4 regions of the Streptomyces sp. NPDC004065 genome follow, and region 4 is predicted to be linked to each of the others. Evidence: riboswitches for the same ligand, from Rfam matches in the RefSeq annotation. Region 4 holds a riboswitch; each other region holds the start of a gene.
What was found. A riboswitch is a leader RNA that binds a small molecule or an ion and turns the genes downstream of it on or off. The one in region 4 is predicted to bind cyclic di-AMP.
Positions count from the first base shown of each region.

Region 1: linked by a shared signal. The riboswitch ahead of ACI2LW_RS03270 (transglycosylase SLT domain-containing protein) and the one ahead of ACI2LW_RS15570 (M23 family metallopeptidase) in region 4 are both predicted to bind cyclic di-AMP.
Region 2: linked by a shared signal. The riboswitch ahead of ACI2LW_RS02310 (NlpC/P60 family protein) and the one ahead of ACI2LW_RS15570 (M23 family metallopeptidase) in region 4 are both predicted to bind cyclic di-AMP.
Region 3: linked by a shared signal. The riboswitch ahead of ACI2LW_RS21550 (transglycosylase family protein) and the one ahead of ACI2LW_RS15570 (M23 family metallopeptidase) in region 4 are both predicted to bind cyclic di-AMP.

Region 1 covers NZ_JBJDQT010000001.1:723,853-727,256, reverse strand. Annotated here, with positions in the region: gene ACI2LW_RS03280 (FAD-dependent oxidoreductase) at 1-389, shown strand, start outside; gene ACI2LW_RS03275 (Cof-type HAD-IIB family hydrolase) at 705-1,511, shown strand; gene ACI2LW_RS03270 (transglycosylase SLT domain-containing protein) at 1,548-2,030, opposite strand; cyclic di-AMP (ydaO/yuaA leader) riboswitch at 2,033-2,214, opposite strand; gene ACI2LW_RS03265 (polyprenyl synthetase family protein) at 2,852-3,404, shown strand, end outside.
Region 2 covers NZ_JBJDQT010000001.1:517,250-520,653, reverse strand. Annotated here, with positions in the region: gene ACI2LW_RS02310 (NlpC/P60 family protein) at 1-1,128, opposite strand, end outside; cyclic di-AMP (ydaO/yuaA leader) riboswitch at 1,136-1,309, opposite strand; gene pcrA (DNA helicase PcrA) at 1,533-3,404, shown strand, end outside.
Region 3 covers NZ_JBJDQT010000020.1:120,883-124,286, reverse strand. Annotated here, with positions in the region: gene eno (phosphopyruvate hydratase) at 1-251, opposite strand, end outside; gene ACI2LW_RS21550 (transglycosylase family protein) at 581-1,273, opposite strand; cyclic di-AMP (ydaO/yuaA leader) riboswitch at 1,278-1,445, opposite strand; gene ACI2LW_RS21545 (transglycosylase family protein) at 1,628-2,710, opposite strand; gene ACI2LW_RS21540 (cytochrome P450) at 2,941-3,404, opposite strand, start outside.
Region 4 covers NZ_JBJDQT010000012.1:117,243-120,646, forward strand. Annotated here, with positions in the region: gene ACI2LW_RS15565 (M16 family metallopeptidase) at 1-748, shown strand, start outside; cyclic di-AMP (ydaO/yuaA leader) riboswitch at 1,248-1,411, shown strand; gene ACI2LW_RS15570 (M23 family metallopeptidase) at 1,424-2,197, shown strand; gene ACI2LW_RS15575 (GntR family transcriptional regulator) at 2,398-3,096, shown strand.

The DNA of each region.
Region 1 (3,404 bases), on a different contig from region 4:
TGCGCGACCGCTTCGAGGGCACGGTCGCGGTCCAGGAGGTGAGCCGGGTCGTCCGCGCCGAGGCCGGGGCCGGAGGCGGCGGTGCGGCGCTGACCGTGCGGACCCTGGGGGGCCGCACCCAGGAACTGACCGCGGACCATGTCATCGCGGCGACCGGCTACCGGGTCGACATCGCCGCGATGGGGTTCCTCGGCCACGAGCTGCGCACCGAGCTGGCCGTCAGCCGGGGCGCCCCGGAACTCGGCGCCGGCTACGTCTCCTCGGTGCCCGGCCTGTACTTCACTGGCCTGCCCGCCGCGGCCTCCTACGGTCCGGTCATGCGCTTCGTGTGCGGCACGGAGTTCGCCTCCCCGAGGCTGGCCCGGCACCTGGCGGCGGCACACGGCTGAAGTTCCCGCGGCGGGGCGGCGGGTGGCCGGCCCGCGCGCCCCGGCGGACCGGCCGGGCGGTTCGGCGGACCGGTGGACCGGCGGGCTGGGCGGACCGGCCCGGCTGGGCGGGCGGTTCTGGAGGGCAGGCCCGGCTGGGCGGGCGGTTCTGGAGGGCGGGGTGCGAACCCTGCGGCGGGAGGCGGTGGGGAGGAACGGGGTGCGAACCCCGCGGCGGGCGGCGGTTGGGGGCGGTGGGGTGCGGACCCCGGGCGGTGGGAACGCGAACGTCCGGTTCCCGACGGGCCGGTGCGGGCGGGTCCGTATTCTCTGATCATGGCCGCTCCCCTCGCATATGCCCTCATCGCCACTGACCTGGACGGAACGCTGCTGCGCGCCGACGACACGGTGTCCGAACGGTCCCTCGCCGCGCTCGCGCGGGCGGCCGCGGCCGGTGCCCGGCACCTGGTGGTCACCGGCCGTCCGGCGCCGCGCGTACGGGAACTGCTCGGCGCCCTGGGCGCCACGGGGCTCGCGGTGTGCGGCCAGGGCGCGCAGCTCTACGACGCCGGCGCCGACCGCATGCTGTGGTCGGTCACGCTGGACCGGGAGCAGGCCGAGACCGCGCTCGGCAAGATCGAGGCCGAGGTGGGGGAGGTGTACGCCGCCGTGGACCAGGACGGGCTCGACGGGCTCACGCTCATCGAGCCGGGGTACCGCATGCCGCACCCGACGCTGCCCGCCGTGCGGGTCGAGCGGCGCGACGACCTGTGGCGCGCACCGATCAGCAAGGTGCTGCTGCGCCATCCCGTGCTGTCCGACGACGAGTTGGCGGCCGCCGCCCGCGGTGTGGTCGGGTCCCTGGTGTCGGTCACCATGTCGGGCCCGGGGACCGTCGAACTCCAGCCATGCGGGATCACCAAGGCGACCGGGCTGGCGCTCGCGGCCGCGCGTCTGGGGCTGGGCCGCGAGAGCGCCCTGGCGTTCGGGGACATGCCCAATGACATCCCCATGTTCCAGTGGGCCGCGCGGGGCGTCGCGATGGCCAACGCGCACCCCGAACTGAAGGCGGTGGCCGACGAGGTCACGACGTCGAACGAGGACGACGGCATCGCCGTCGTCCTCGAACGACTGTTCGCCTAGGGCCGCTTGTCAGGGCGCGGCCCCGGGCGGGGCCGGTCAGTAGGCGCCGAAGACGTTGTCGATCGAGCCGTACCGGGCGGCGGCGTAGTTGCAGGCGGCGGTGATGTTCGCGACCGGGTCGTAGATGTCCCACGAGGTGCCGGACACGTGGTACGCCTTGAAGGTCGGGTCGATGACCTGGAGCAGACCCTTGGAGGGAATGCCCTTGGCGGCGTTGGAGTCCCAGAGGTTGATGGCCCGCGGGTTGCCCGAGGACTCGCGCATCACGTTGCGGTGGATGCCGTTGTAGGTGCCCGGGATGCCCTTCTTCGCCATGAGCGCGAGGGAGGCCCGGATCCAGCCGTCGAGGTTGTTGGGGTAGCCGACGGTGGCGGCCGTCTTGGTCGCGGCCGGGGTGGCCGCGGCGGCGCTGGTCGCGCCGACGAGCGGCATGGCGAGAACGGCGGCACCCGTGCCGGCGACGGCGAGGGTGCGGATGAGACGAGCGGGACGGGTACGGCACAGGCCGAGTGCAGACATGGTCTTCCTCTCCGCCGCCTGCGAGGTGAGCTGTCGGGTTCGGGCGGGGAGGTGCCCGGCCGCGTCCCTGGGGACGCGACTTCACCCCGAGCCTTTCCGGACGGCGCACGGCACGGGTGTGCACCGGCCGGTCCAGCGGCTTACCTGGGTCCCCCGCTCCTGCCGTGAACGGTTCATTCGATGGGTTGTCGGGCGGCGGCAGGATTCGGCGTCCACCCGACGGCCCGGAACGTATGCGAGAGCACATGTCCGGAACAAGTGGCTGACGCACAGCTCGTCCCTATTGACCTTGATCAACCGTGTATGAGGCGCTTGATCCTTTGCGTTTGCCAAGGGTCAACTGGCTTGCGCGCAAAGGGTTGCGGAGGTGAGGGGATGAGGGTGGCGCCAGGGAGTGGGCGTGACCCAACTCACGGTTTGGCGTGCGGGAGAGCATTTACCGCCAACGGGAATTCGAGTGCTAATAGGGGTGAATCGGACTCCCGTATGTCCGGGAAAGGGAAACGGGGCCGGCGTGCGTGACAGTCGTCACGTCGCGCGGCCCGGTGGAGTGTTCGTACGTGTGTAGGTGTGGGTGTGTGTGCGAAGAGGGAGGGGAGGGAGAGGGAAGGGGAAGGATGGCCGGGGAGCGATAAGTCGATAAATATCTACTCATATAGGTTGATCAAAAACATATCGGCCGTGTTTCGATACCGCCTGGCCTGTATCGGTGGGCGCTGGTGGTGATCGAAAGGTGACCGGATACGCTGACTCGAGTGATGGCAGCGACCTATCGACAAACCGTGTAGCCGCAGCAGACACCAGCAGACAGGAGACCCCTCGTGACCGTCGTCGGGCCGTTCGGGCTGAGCGTGCGGGACCAGGCTCTCGAAGCCGATGTCCAGGCCGGGTTGGCGGCTGTCGAGGAAGGGCTGCTCGAAGCCACCAAGAGCGAGGTCCCCTTCATCACGGAGGCCGCGCAGCACCTCGTGAGGGCAGGCGGGAAACGGTTCCGGCCGCTGCTCGTGATGCTCGCGGCCCAGTTCGGCGACCCCTACGCGCCGGGGGTCGTGCCGTCGGCCGTGGTCGTGGAGCTGACCCACCTGGCGACGCTGTACCACGACGACGTGATGGACGAGGCCGCGGTGCGGCGCGGCGTGGCCAGCGCCAACACCCGCTGGGGCAACTCGGTGGCCGTCCTGACCGGCGACTTCCTCTTCGCCCGGGCCTCGCAGATCCTCGCCGACCTCGGGCCGGAGGCCGTCCGGGTGCAGGCCGTGGCGTTCGAACGGCTGGTCACCGGGCAGATCCTGGAGACCGCCGGGCCGCAGGACGGCCGGGACCCCATCGACCACTACCTGGACGTGCTCAGCGGCAAGACGGGCTCGCTGGTGG
Region 2 (3,404 bases), on a different contig from region 4:
GGGCGGCTGCGGTGCCGACCGCGGGGCCGACCGCGGGGCCGGCTCGGGCGCAGGGGGCCGGGTGAGGTGGTCGTGCGCCGGGGGCGGGCTCAACGGGTCGTGCGCCGGCGGCTGGGGAAGAGGGGCGTGCGCCGGGGCATGGGCGAGCGGACCGGGGGCGGCGGGCCGGGGGGCCGGGGACTCGGCCTGGACGGTCCGCTGCTGGAGGGCGAGCGTCCGGAGCAGTGCGCGCGCGTCGGCCAGCTTCCTCTGGACGGCCGCCTTGGCCGCGCGGATGTCGTGCGGGGGCTGGGCGGGGGCGGTGACAGCGGCGGGTGCGGTGGGGGCCGTGACCCCCGTGTGCGGGGTGGCGGCAGCCTGCGAGGGCTGCGAGGGCTGCGAGGGCCGCGTGGTCGGTGGGGCCGGGGTGACCGGTGCGGTCCGGGCCGCCGTCGCCGGTGACTCGGGGAGCGTCGCGGGTGCCGCGTGCTCCTCCGGGGCCGTTGCCGCCGAGGGCCGGCGCCCGGCCGGGCCGGTGGTCAGGTTCGTGCGGCGTGCCGTCAGCCGGCTCAGGACCTGGGCCTGGTCGAAGTAGCCCTGCGGGGTGTTCGCGAGCAGCGCGGCGGCGTCCTCCGGCGCGTCGGCCGCGGGCCGGCCCTGCGCGGCGGTGAACGCGCTGAGCATCTCGCGGGCCCGGGTGAGCACGTCCGTGCGCTTGGGGGCGTCGTCGAAGAGACCGGACATCAGCCCTCGCTGCCTGCCGGTCCGTGCTCCGGCCGGCGCCCGACGGCTCCGGTCCGCGTCGGCCCGATCCGCCCCGTCGGCGTTCTCCGCCTTCTCGCTCCGGCCGGCGTTCTCCGTCTTCGCGCTCCGGCCGGCCTTCTCGGTCGTCCGGCCCGTCCGCTGGGTCCTGCCGGTGTCGCCGGACCCGTACTCCGCCCGGCGGTAGAGGTCGTCGATCTTCTTCTCGACCTCCTCGACGCTCGGCCGGGCGCCGTGGCCGCCGTGGCCGCCGGGGTCGGCGGCCTCGGCGGACTGGGGGAAGAGGGCCACAGAGGTGAGGGCGGCCGTGGCCAGGGCGGGCGTGCCGAGGCCCGCTACGCGCGTAACAGCGGGGGCGGCGGGGCCCGTCTTGCGGTGCGACGCCAAGGGAGGCGACTCCTTCCATCGTCCGCCTGCCGGGTTAGCTGTCAGGTTCGGGCTGCTGGAAGGGTTGCCCTACGGTCCTCGCCGCGCGGGCGGCGTGCGGACCGATTCACCTCGGGGTCGGTGGGTCCCCGGCTCCGGGCCCGCACGGCGGTGCGGCAACCGGATTCGGCGGAGGCCGCGCGGCCCGGCGACGTTCACCGGTGGGGGTCGAGCGGCCCGACCGCACCGTAGCCAACTCGTGTGCCTTGTGTGAAGGTTGATGTGCGATATGCCCGATACGTTTTCGTGATCTGGTGTTCCGCGGCGTGCTGCCGTGACGGGGCGGCTGCGCGCTGTGAGCGGAACCGGCCGGGTTTCCGGGGCGGCCACGGGATGTCGGTGGGGCGCCCTAGACTCGTAGAGCGATGAGCAGCCTCTTTGACGACAGCTTCCTGGCGGACCTCCAGGCCCCCCGCGGCCACGAGGAGGAGCCCCCGCCGCCACCCGAGGACGATCATGCGCCGGAGCCGGTTCCGGACGATCTGTTCGGGGGGAAGTTCGACGTGCCCCCGGACCGGGACGCGTACTACCGCGACGGCGCCCACCGTCCGGTGGCGGACCCGGCCGCGCTTCTCGAGGGGCTGAACGACAACCAGCGCGCCGCCGTCGTGCACTCCGGCTCCCCGCTGCTCATCGTGGCCGGCGCCGGCTCCGGCAAGACCCGGGTGCTCACGCACCGTATCGCCCACCTGCTGGCCGAGCGGGGCGTGCACCCCGGCCAGATCCTGGCGATCACCTTCACGAACAAGGCCGCGGGCGAGATGAAGGAGCGCGTCGAGCAGCTCGTCGGCCCGCGTGCGAACGCCATGTGGGTGATGACCTTCCACAGCGCGTGCGTGCGCATCCTGCGCCGGGAGTCGAAGCGGCTCGGCTTCACCTCCTCCTTCTCGATCTACGACGCCGCCGACTCCAAGCGCCTGATGGCCCTGGTCTGCCGCGACCTGGACCTCGACCCCAAGCGCTACCCGCCGAAGTCCTTCAGCGCGAAGATCTCCAACCTGAAGAACGAGCTGATCGACGAGGAGGACTTCGCGGCCCAGGCCACCGACGGGTTCGAGAAGACCCTCGCCCAGGCCTACGCCCTCTACCAGTCGCGGCTGCGCGAGGCCAACGCCCTGGACTTCGACGACCTGATCATGACGACGGTCAACCTGCTGCGCGCCTTCCCGGACGTCGCCGGGCACTACCGCCGCCGCTTCCGGCACGTGCTGGTCGACGAGTACCAGGACACCAACCACGCGCAGTACGCCCTGGTGCGGGAGCTCGTGGGCACCGCCGAGCGGCCCGTGGACGTGCCGCCGGGCGAGGACGACCCGGGTCCGGCCGAGCTGTGCGTGGTCGGTGACGCCGACCAGTCGATCTACGCCTTCCGCGGCGCGACGATCCGCAACATCCTCCAGTTCGAGGAGGACTACCCGGACGCGACGACGATCCTGCTGGAGCAGAACTACCGCTCCACGCAGACGATCCTGTCCGCCGCCAACGCGGTCATCGAGCGCAACGAGTCGCGCCGCCCGAAGAACCTGTGGACCAACGCCGGCGCCGGCGCCCGCATCACCGGGTACGTCGCCGACACCGAGCACGACGAGGCGCAGTTCGTCGCCGACGAGATAGACCGCCTCACGGACGCGGGCGAGGCGAAGGCCGGGGACGTCGCGGTCTTCTACCGCACCAACGCCCAGTCCCGTGTCTTCGAAGAGGTCTTCATCCGCGTCGGCCTGCCCTACAAGGTCGTCGGCGGGGTCCGCTTCTACGAGCGCAAGGAGGTCCGGGACGTCCTCGCCTACCTGCGGGTGCTGGCCAACCCGGAGGACTCCGTCCCGCTGCGCCGCATCCTCAACGTGCCCAAGCGGGGCATCGGCGAGCGCGCCGAGGCCATGATCGACGCCCTCGCCCAGCGGGAGAGGATCAGCTTCCCGCAGGCGCTGCGCCGCGTCGACGAGGCGTACGGCATGGCCGCGCGGTCGACGAACGCCGTCAAGCGGTTCAACACGCTGATGGAGGACCTGCGGACGATCGTGGAGTCCGGCGCCGGACCGGCCACCGTCCTCGAGGCGGTCCTCGAACGCACCGGCTACCTGGCCGAGCTGCAGGCCTCCACCGACCCGCAGGACGAGACCCGCATCGAGAACCTCCAGGAACTCGCCGCCGTCGCCCTGGAGTTCGAGCAGGAGCGGGGCGAGGGCGAGCAGGGGACGCTCGCCGACTTCCTCGAGCAGGTCGCCCTGGTCGCCGAC
Region 3 (3,404 bases), on a different contig from region 4:
TAGCCGACCAGCTCCGGGCCGATCTGCTCGATGACGGCGAGGACGGCCTTCTCGACGCCCTTGCCCTGGTAGCGGTTCGGGTCACCGTCGCGGAGCTCGATGGCCTCGAAGGCGCCCGTGGAGGCGCCGGACGGGACGGCGGCACGACCCGTGCTGCCGTCGTCGAGGCCGACCTCGACCTCGACCGTGGGGTTGCCTCGGGAGTCCAGGATTTCCCGGGCTACGACGACGTCGATGGACGGCACGAGCATCTCCTTCTTGGATGTGACGCTTGAGGTGCACGGCTGGAGTGCCTTGCGACTAGAGCCTAACCGTCCCGGGCCGTCGGCCGGCCGACCGACCGTCCCGTGGACAGGGTGACGGTACCCATTGTTCCCGTCCGGAACAAACAAGAGAGGGAAACCGGCCGGAAGAAGCCGCGAGGAGCACGAGGAGAAGGAAAGGAAAAGCCCCGCCCCGGTGCGTACGGGGGAGAACGCACCGGGGCGGGGAGCCCGTGGGGACGGGGGACGGGCCCGCGGGACCCCGCGGTGGGTGCCGCCGCCGTGGGGGCCTGTGGTGCCGGGCTACCGGCGGGCCGTCACTTCAGGTGCAGCTGCTGGCCCGGGTAGATGAGGTCGGCGTCCTGGACGATGTCCTTGTTCAGCTCGAAGAGCTTCGCCCAGCCGCCCTTGACGTGGTGCTCGGCGGCGATGGTGCTGAGGGTGTCGCCGGAGACGACCTTGTACTCGCCGTCGCCCTTCGCGACCTTCTTGCCGGTCGGGGTGGTGACGGTCTTCTTCGGGGCCGGACGCGTGGCGGAGCGGCCCGCCCGCTGCTCGGTGGAGCGGGTGGCCGTGCCGCTCTTGGCGGTGCTCTTGCTCTGGCCCGAGGACGGGGCGGCGGAGCCGCCGGTGTAGGCGGCGCCGGACAGGCCCTTGCCGCAGACCGGCCAGGCGCCCTTGCCCTGGCCCGCCAGCACCTTCTCGGCGACGGCTATCTGCTGCGACTTGGAGGCGAGGTCGGCGCGCGGGGCGTAGGCGGTGCCGCCGTACGCGGCCCAGGTGGAGTTGGTGAACTGCAGGCCGCCGTAGAAGCCGTTGCCGGTGTTGATGGACCAGTTGCCGCCGGACTCGCACTGGGCGACCGTGTCCCACTCGGAGGCGGTGGCGGCGGAGGCGTTGCCGGCGGCCATCAGCGGAGCGGCGACGGCGGCGCCGGTGACACCGGCGAGCGCGACGGCGCGGGTGGCCTTGGACGGACGGCGGTGCTTGCCCTTGCCGGAAAACAGCATGGATGGATCCCCTCACCGACGCCTGCGAGGTGAGCTGTCGGGTTCGGGCCGGTTGAGTTGCCCGGCCGTGCCTCTCGTGCGAGGCACGGCTTCACCCCCAGCCGCTCCGGCGAACTGCCCGGCGCGGCACTTACCTTGGGTCCCCCGCTCCTGCCTGCGGCGCGTGACGCGACGACTGTTCCCGTGCGGCCGCTGGCAGGATTCGGCGTTGCGGCAGCCGGGGCTCGCGGTGGCGAACGGTCACGACCGTAGACATGTGATCGCCCGGATTTCAAAGACGATCACGGCTTCTGAGACTCATCCCACACTTTCACCGAAAGGGACATTCGGTGCGAAGTGTGACGTGAACTCGGCCTAGTTCCGGGTGTTTTGGACCGGGACATCCAGGGTCTGACCGGCGGAGATGTGGTTCGGGTCGGATCCTATGGCCGACTCGTTGGCCTCGTAGAGCGCGCGCCATCCGCCCTCCACCGCAAGGGAGTCGGCGATGGACGCGAGGGAGTCGCCGGAGCGGACGGTGTAGTAGTCCTCGGAGAGCGTGTGCGCGCCGTCGCCGTCCCGCGAGGCGTGACGGCCGGAGGAGGCCGCCGTGAGGCTCTCCTCCGGATCCTCCTCGGCGCTGCCGCCGCGGTGCCGGCCGGCGCCGAGCGCCCCGGTGTCCACCAGGGCGGAAGAACCCACGATCTGTTCGGAGTTGTCCGGCTTGTCGGTTCCGGGGCTCACCGAGGGAGAGGTGGTGGCACCGCCGGCCCGGTCACCCTGGGCGGGCGCGCCGGCAGCGGCGGAGCCGTCCTGGCCGGCGGGCGAGGAGGCCGTCGGGGAGGGCTTGGCGGAGGAGCCGTCCGGCGAACCGGAGGAATCGGGTGAACCGGTGGAGTTCGCGGAGGATCCGGATGAACCGGTGTCATCGGACGAGGAGTCGGACAGGCCGGGGTCCTTGACCGTGGACGAGTTGGACGAACCGGACCCCTTGGACGATCCGGAGCCTTGGGACTTGTCGCTCGAACCGGGCGAGGTGGAGGGGTTGTCGCCCACGCCGGTGTCGACGTCGGCCGTGCCGGAGTCCTTGCCGAGCCCGGCGAGCAGACCGCAGGTCGGCCAGGCGCCGGGGCCGCGGTCGGCGAGTATCTTCTCGGCCACGGCTATCTGCTGGGACCGGCTGGCCTGGTCGGGGCTCGGCGCGAAGTCCAGGCCGCCGTACGCCTCCCAGTCCTCCAGCGTCAGCTGCAGGCCGCCGTAGTAGCCGTTGCCGTTGTCGGCGCTCCACGAGCCCCCGGTCTCGCACTCCGCCACCTTGTCCCAGGTGGTGCCGTCGGCCGCGCTCGCGCCGCTCGCCCCCAGCAGCGGGATGGCGATGGCGGATCCGGTCACCCCGGCGGCGACGAGGAGGGCCGGAGCCTGACGGGGGCGACGGTGACGACCGTTCCCGGAGAGCATGCGGAGACCTTTCGTGGGACAGCGGTGACCGGCGCGGCCGACGGTGCGCCGGGCCGCGCTGATGCGTGAAGATAGCGGCTGACGATCACTTGTCACAAGTTAATGCCGCACAGATCACGTGAAGATCACATAGTTGAACGTGTGTCAGCTTCCGTTCGCGCGGCGGGGGGTGCAGGCGCCCGGTGGCTCAGGGTGTGGGCATCGGGGCTCAGGGTGTGCGCGCCGAGGGCTCAGGGTGTACGCGTCCGGGGGCTTTCCGGGGTGAAACGGACGGGCAGGGTGCGCAGTCCCCGCATGATGAGCCCGCCGCGCCAGCGCAGCTCGGCCGGGTCGGCGTCGAGCCGGAGGTCCGGCAGCCGGGTGAGGAGGGTGGCGAGGGCGGTCTGCCCCTCCAGCCGGGCCAGCGGGGCGCCGAGGCAGTAGTGGATGCCGTGGCCGTAGCCCAGGTGCTGGTTGTCGCGCCGGGCCAGGTCGAGGGTGTCGGGGCCGGTGAACCGTGCCGGGTCCCGGTCGGCGGCGGCGAGGACGACCAGGACCGGGTCGCCGGGTGCGATGTCCTGTCCGCCGATGGTGAGCGGCCGGGTGGCGAACCGCCAGGTGGCCAGCTCCACGGGTCCGTCGTAGCGCAGGAGTTCCTCCACGCCGCTTGCCAGCAGGTCCCGCTCGCCCGCGGCCAGGGACCGCTGCAGGAGTT
Region 4 (3,404 bases):
CGGCGACCTCGCCGGCATCGACCTCGACGAGCTGCTCGGCCGGACCCTGGGCGCCTGGAACGGCTCTCCGGCCAAGCCGCGGCCCGTGCCGCCGGTGACCGCCGACGACACCGGCCGCGTGGTGATCGTGGACCGTCCCGGCGCGGTCCAGACCCAGCTGCTCATCGGCCGCATCGGCCCCGACCGGCACGACCGGGTGTGGCCCGCCCAGGTGCTCGGCACCTACTGCCTGGGCGGCACCCTCACCTCCCGCCTGGACCGCGTGCTGCGCGAGGAGAAGGGCTACACCTACGGCGTGCGGGCGTTCGGCCAGGTGCTGCTCTCGCCCCCGGACGGCTCGGGCGCGGCGATGCTCGCGATCAGCGGCTCCGTCGACACCCCGAACACCGGCCCGGCCCTGGACGACCTGTTCGCGGTGCTGCGCAAGCTCGCCGCCGAGGGCCTCACGGACACCGAGCGGGACGTCGCCGTGCAGAACCTCGTCGGCGTGGCGCCGCTGAAGTACGAGACGGCGGCGGCCGTGGCCGGCACGCTCGCCGACCAGGTCGAGCAGCACCTGCCGGACGACTACCAGGCGACGCTGTACCAGCAGCTCGCCGCCACCGGCACGGTGGAGGCCACCGCCGCCGTGGTGGCCGCCTTCCCGGTGGACCGCCTGGTGACGGTGCTGGTCGGTGACGCGGCGAAGATCAAGGAGCCCGTCGAGGCCCTCGGCATCGGCCAAGTCACCGTCGTCGCGGCGGAGTAGCGACCGCCCGGCGGCCGCCCGCCACGGCACCAGCGGCGGACGCCCGCCACGGCACCAGCGGCGGACGCCCGTCACAGCACAGCGGCGGGCGGTCCCGCCACCGCCCGCGCCCTGGCGGACGACCGTCACACACGCGCGGCGGACGGCCCGCCACGGCACGCGCGGCGGACGCTCCGTCACCGCAAACGTCGCGGCGGACGACCGTCACACACGCGCGGCGGACGGCCCGCCACGGCACGCGCGGCGGACGCTCCGTCACCGCAAACGTCGCGGCGGACGACCCGTCAGGCACGCGTGGCGGCCGGCGCGGAGCACGCGCGCGTGGGGCCCTGGTGACCGATGCGTCACCAGGGCCCCGTCATGTCCGAATTGAGGGAGAGGCTGCCCGTCTGCCCTGTGGTCTGCGCTACAAAACCTCGGTTCCGTTTGGGAATTGAACGCGACCCCCCTTAGCGTCGGTCCGGCTGTTCGTCGGGCAGTGCGCCGCACCCGCGGCACCGGACAGCCATCGCCGAGTCCCCGTACGGCGCGAGCCAGGGGAGCCGGGGACCCATCCAGTCCCTGGGGTGAATCGGACGCCCACGCGGCCAGCGAGGGGGTCCGTAGGAGACCTTCCTGCTCCGAACCCGTCAGCTAACCCGGTAGGCGACAGGGAAGGAAAGGACCAGCCACCACATGGCGTTCACGCGCGCCACCGGGAAGCACCGCCGTCCCACCCGGGTGCACCGCACCACCGCCCGCGCGGCGGGCGTCGCGGCCCTCACCACCACCGGCGTCATCGGCACCCTCGCCGCCGCCCCGGCCTTCGCGGCCGAGGCCCCCGCGGCCGAGGCGCCCGCCCCCGAGGACACCGGTCTCACCCCCGTCGTCACCCTCGGCGACACCGTCGCCGCGCGGATCGACGCCCAGGCCCTGGCCCAGGAGCAGGCCGCCCAGCAGAAGCTGGCCGAGGAGGCCGCGCGCAAGAAGGCCGCGGCGCAGGCCAAGAAGGAGCGCGAGGCCAAGGAGCGCGCCGCCCGCGAGGCCGAGCGCAAGCGCCTCAACACGTTCGTGGCGCCGATCGCCGGCTCGTACGTCTCCACCGGCTACCGCACCGGCGGCTCCCTGTGGTCCTCCGGCTCGCACACCGGCATCGACTTCCACGCCGCGACCGGCACCTCCGTCCACGCGGTCGGCTACGGCACCGTCGTCGAGACGGGCTGGGGCGGGGCGTACGGCAACCAGATCGTCATCAAGATGAACGACGGCACCTACACCCAGTACGGCCACCTGTCGTCCATCGGTGTGTCCGTGGGGCAGAAGGTCACCCCGGGGCAGCAGATCGCCCTCTCCGGTGCCACCGGCAACGTCACCGGCCCGCACCTGCACTTCGAGGCCCGCACGAGCCCGGAGTACGGCTCCGACATCGACCCCCTGGGCTATCTGCGCGCGCACGGCGTGAACGTCTGAGGGTCCGAGACGCAGCCGCACGCAAGCAGGACGACGGCCCCGGCTCATCGAGCCGGGGCCGTCGCCGTTTTGTTCGGCCGCTGTCCAAAAAATATCCATGGATTCCGGCCCGCCGTCGGAAATTCCCCGCCGCTGCAATAGAGTCGGTCGAACGGACGCCAATCGACGGCGTTTCGCGGGGATTAAGGCGGAGGTCGGTCATGCGTATTCCGGCGCACTCGGTGTGCACGGCGATCCGGGACGACATCGTGGCCGGCGTCCACGAGCGCGGCAGCCGGCTCACCGAGGAAGTCCTCGCCCGCCGCTACGGCGTCTCCCGCGTCCCCGTGCGCGAGGCGCTGCGCACCCTGGAGGCCGAGGGCTTCGTCGTCACCCGCCGGCACGCCGGCGCGTGCGTGGCCGAGCCCACCGAGCAGGAGGCCGCCGACCTGCTGGAGATGCGCCTGCTGCTGGAGCCGCTGGGCGCCGCGCGCGCCGCCCAGCGCCGTACCGAGTCCCATCTGAAGGTGCTGCGCGGCCTGGTCAGGCTGGGCCAGGAACGGGCCAGGACGGGCGGCGGCGAGGATCTGCGCTCCCTGGGCGGCTGGTTCCACGAGACGCTGGCCCAGGCCTGCGGCAGCCCCGCGCTGACCTCGATGCTGACCCAGCTGCGCCACAAGATCGCCTGGATGTACACGGTGGACGCGCCCGCCGACCCGGCCGAGTCCTGGGCCGAGCACGGCGCCATTGTGGATGCCGTGGCGCGCGGCGACGGTGAGCGCGCGCGGGCGCTGACGGCCGTGCACGCCGAGCGCGCGACGGGCGCGCACCGGCTGCGCCGTCCGGGCGCGGCGGCGGACCGGGCCGACCGAGTGAGGACTTCGCAACATCCCGTCAACATGTCGGGCCTTCGGCATTAACACGAGGGCCGTATACAAAGAGGGGGGGGATATTCGGCGGACGTATTTCCGCGGACGTATTTCCGCATGCCCATTTTCCGTGTGCGCGGAATACGGAGCACGGGTGCATGGATGCGCGGGGCGTGGGTGCACGGATGCGATATGAAACGCGTGTCCGACGACAAACGCGTGTCCGACGAGAAACGCATGCCCGACGAGAAACGCGCGTCCGGCAGGAATCGCGCGAGCCGCTGAGGCGGGGCGCGCCGGGAAGGGCGTGCGCGCCGCGCCCGCCGACGAGGGGTACGCGCCGCGCCCGCCGACGAGGG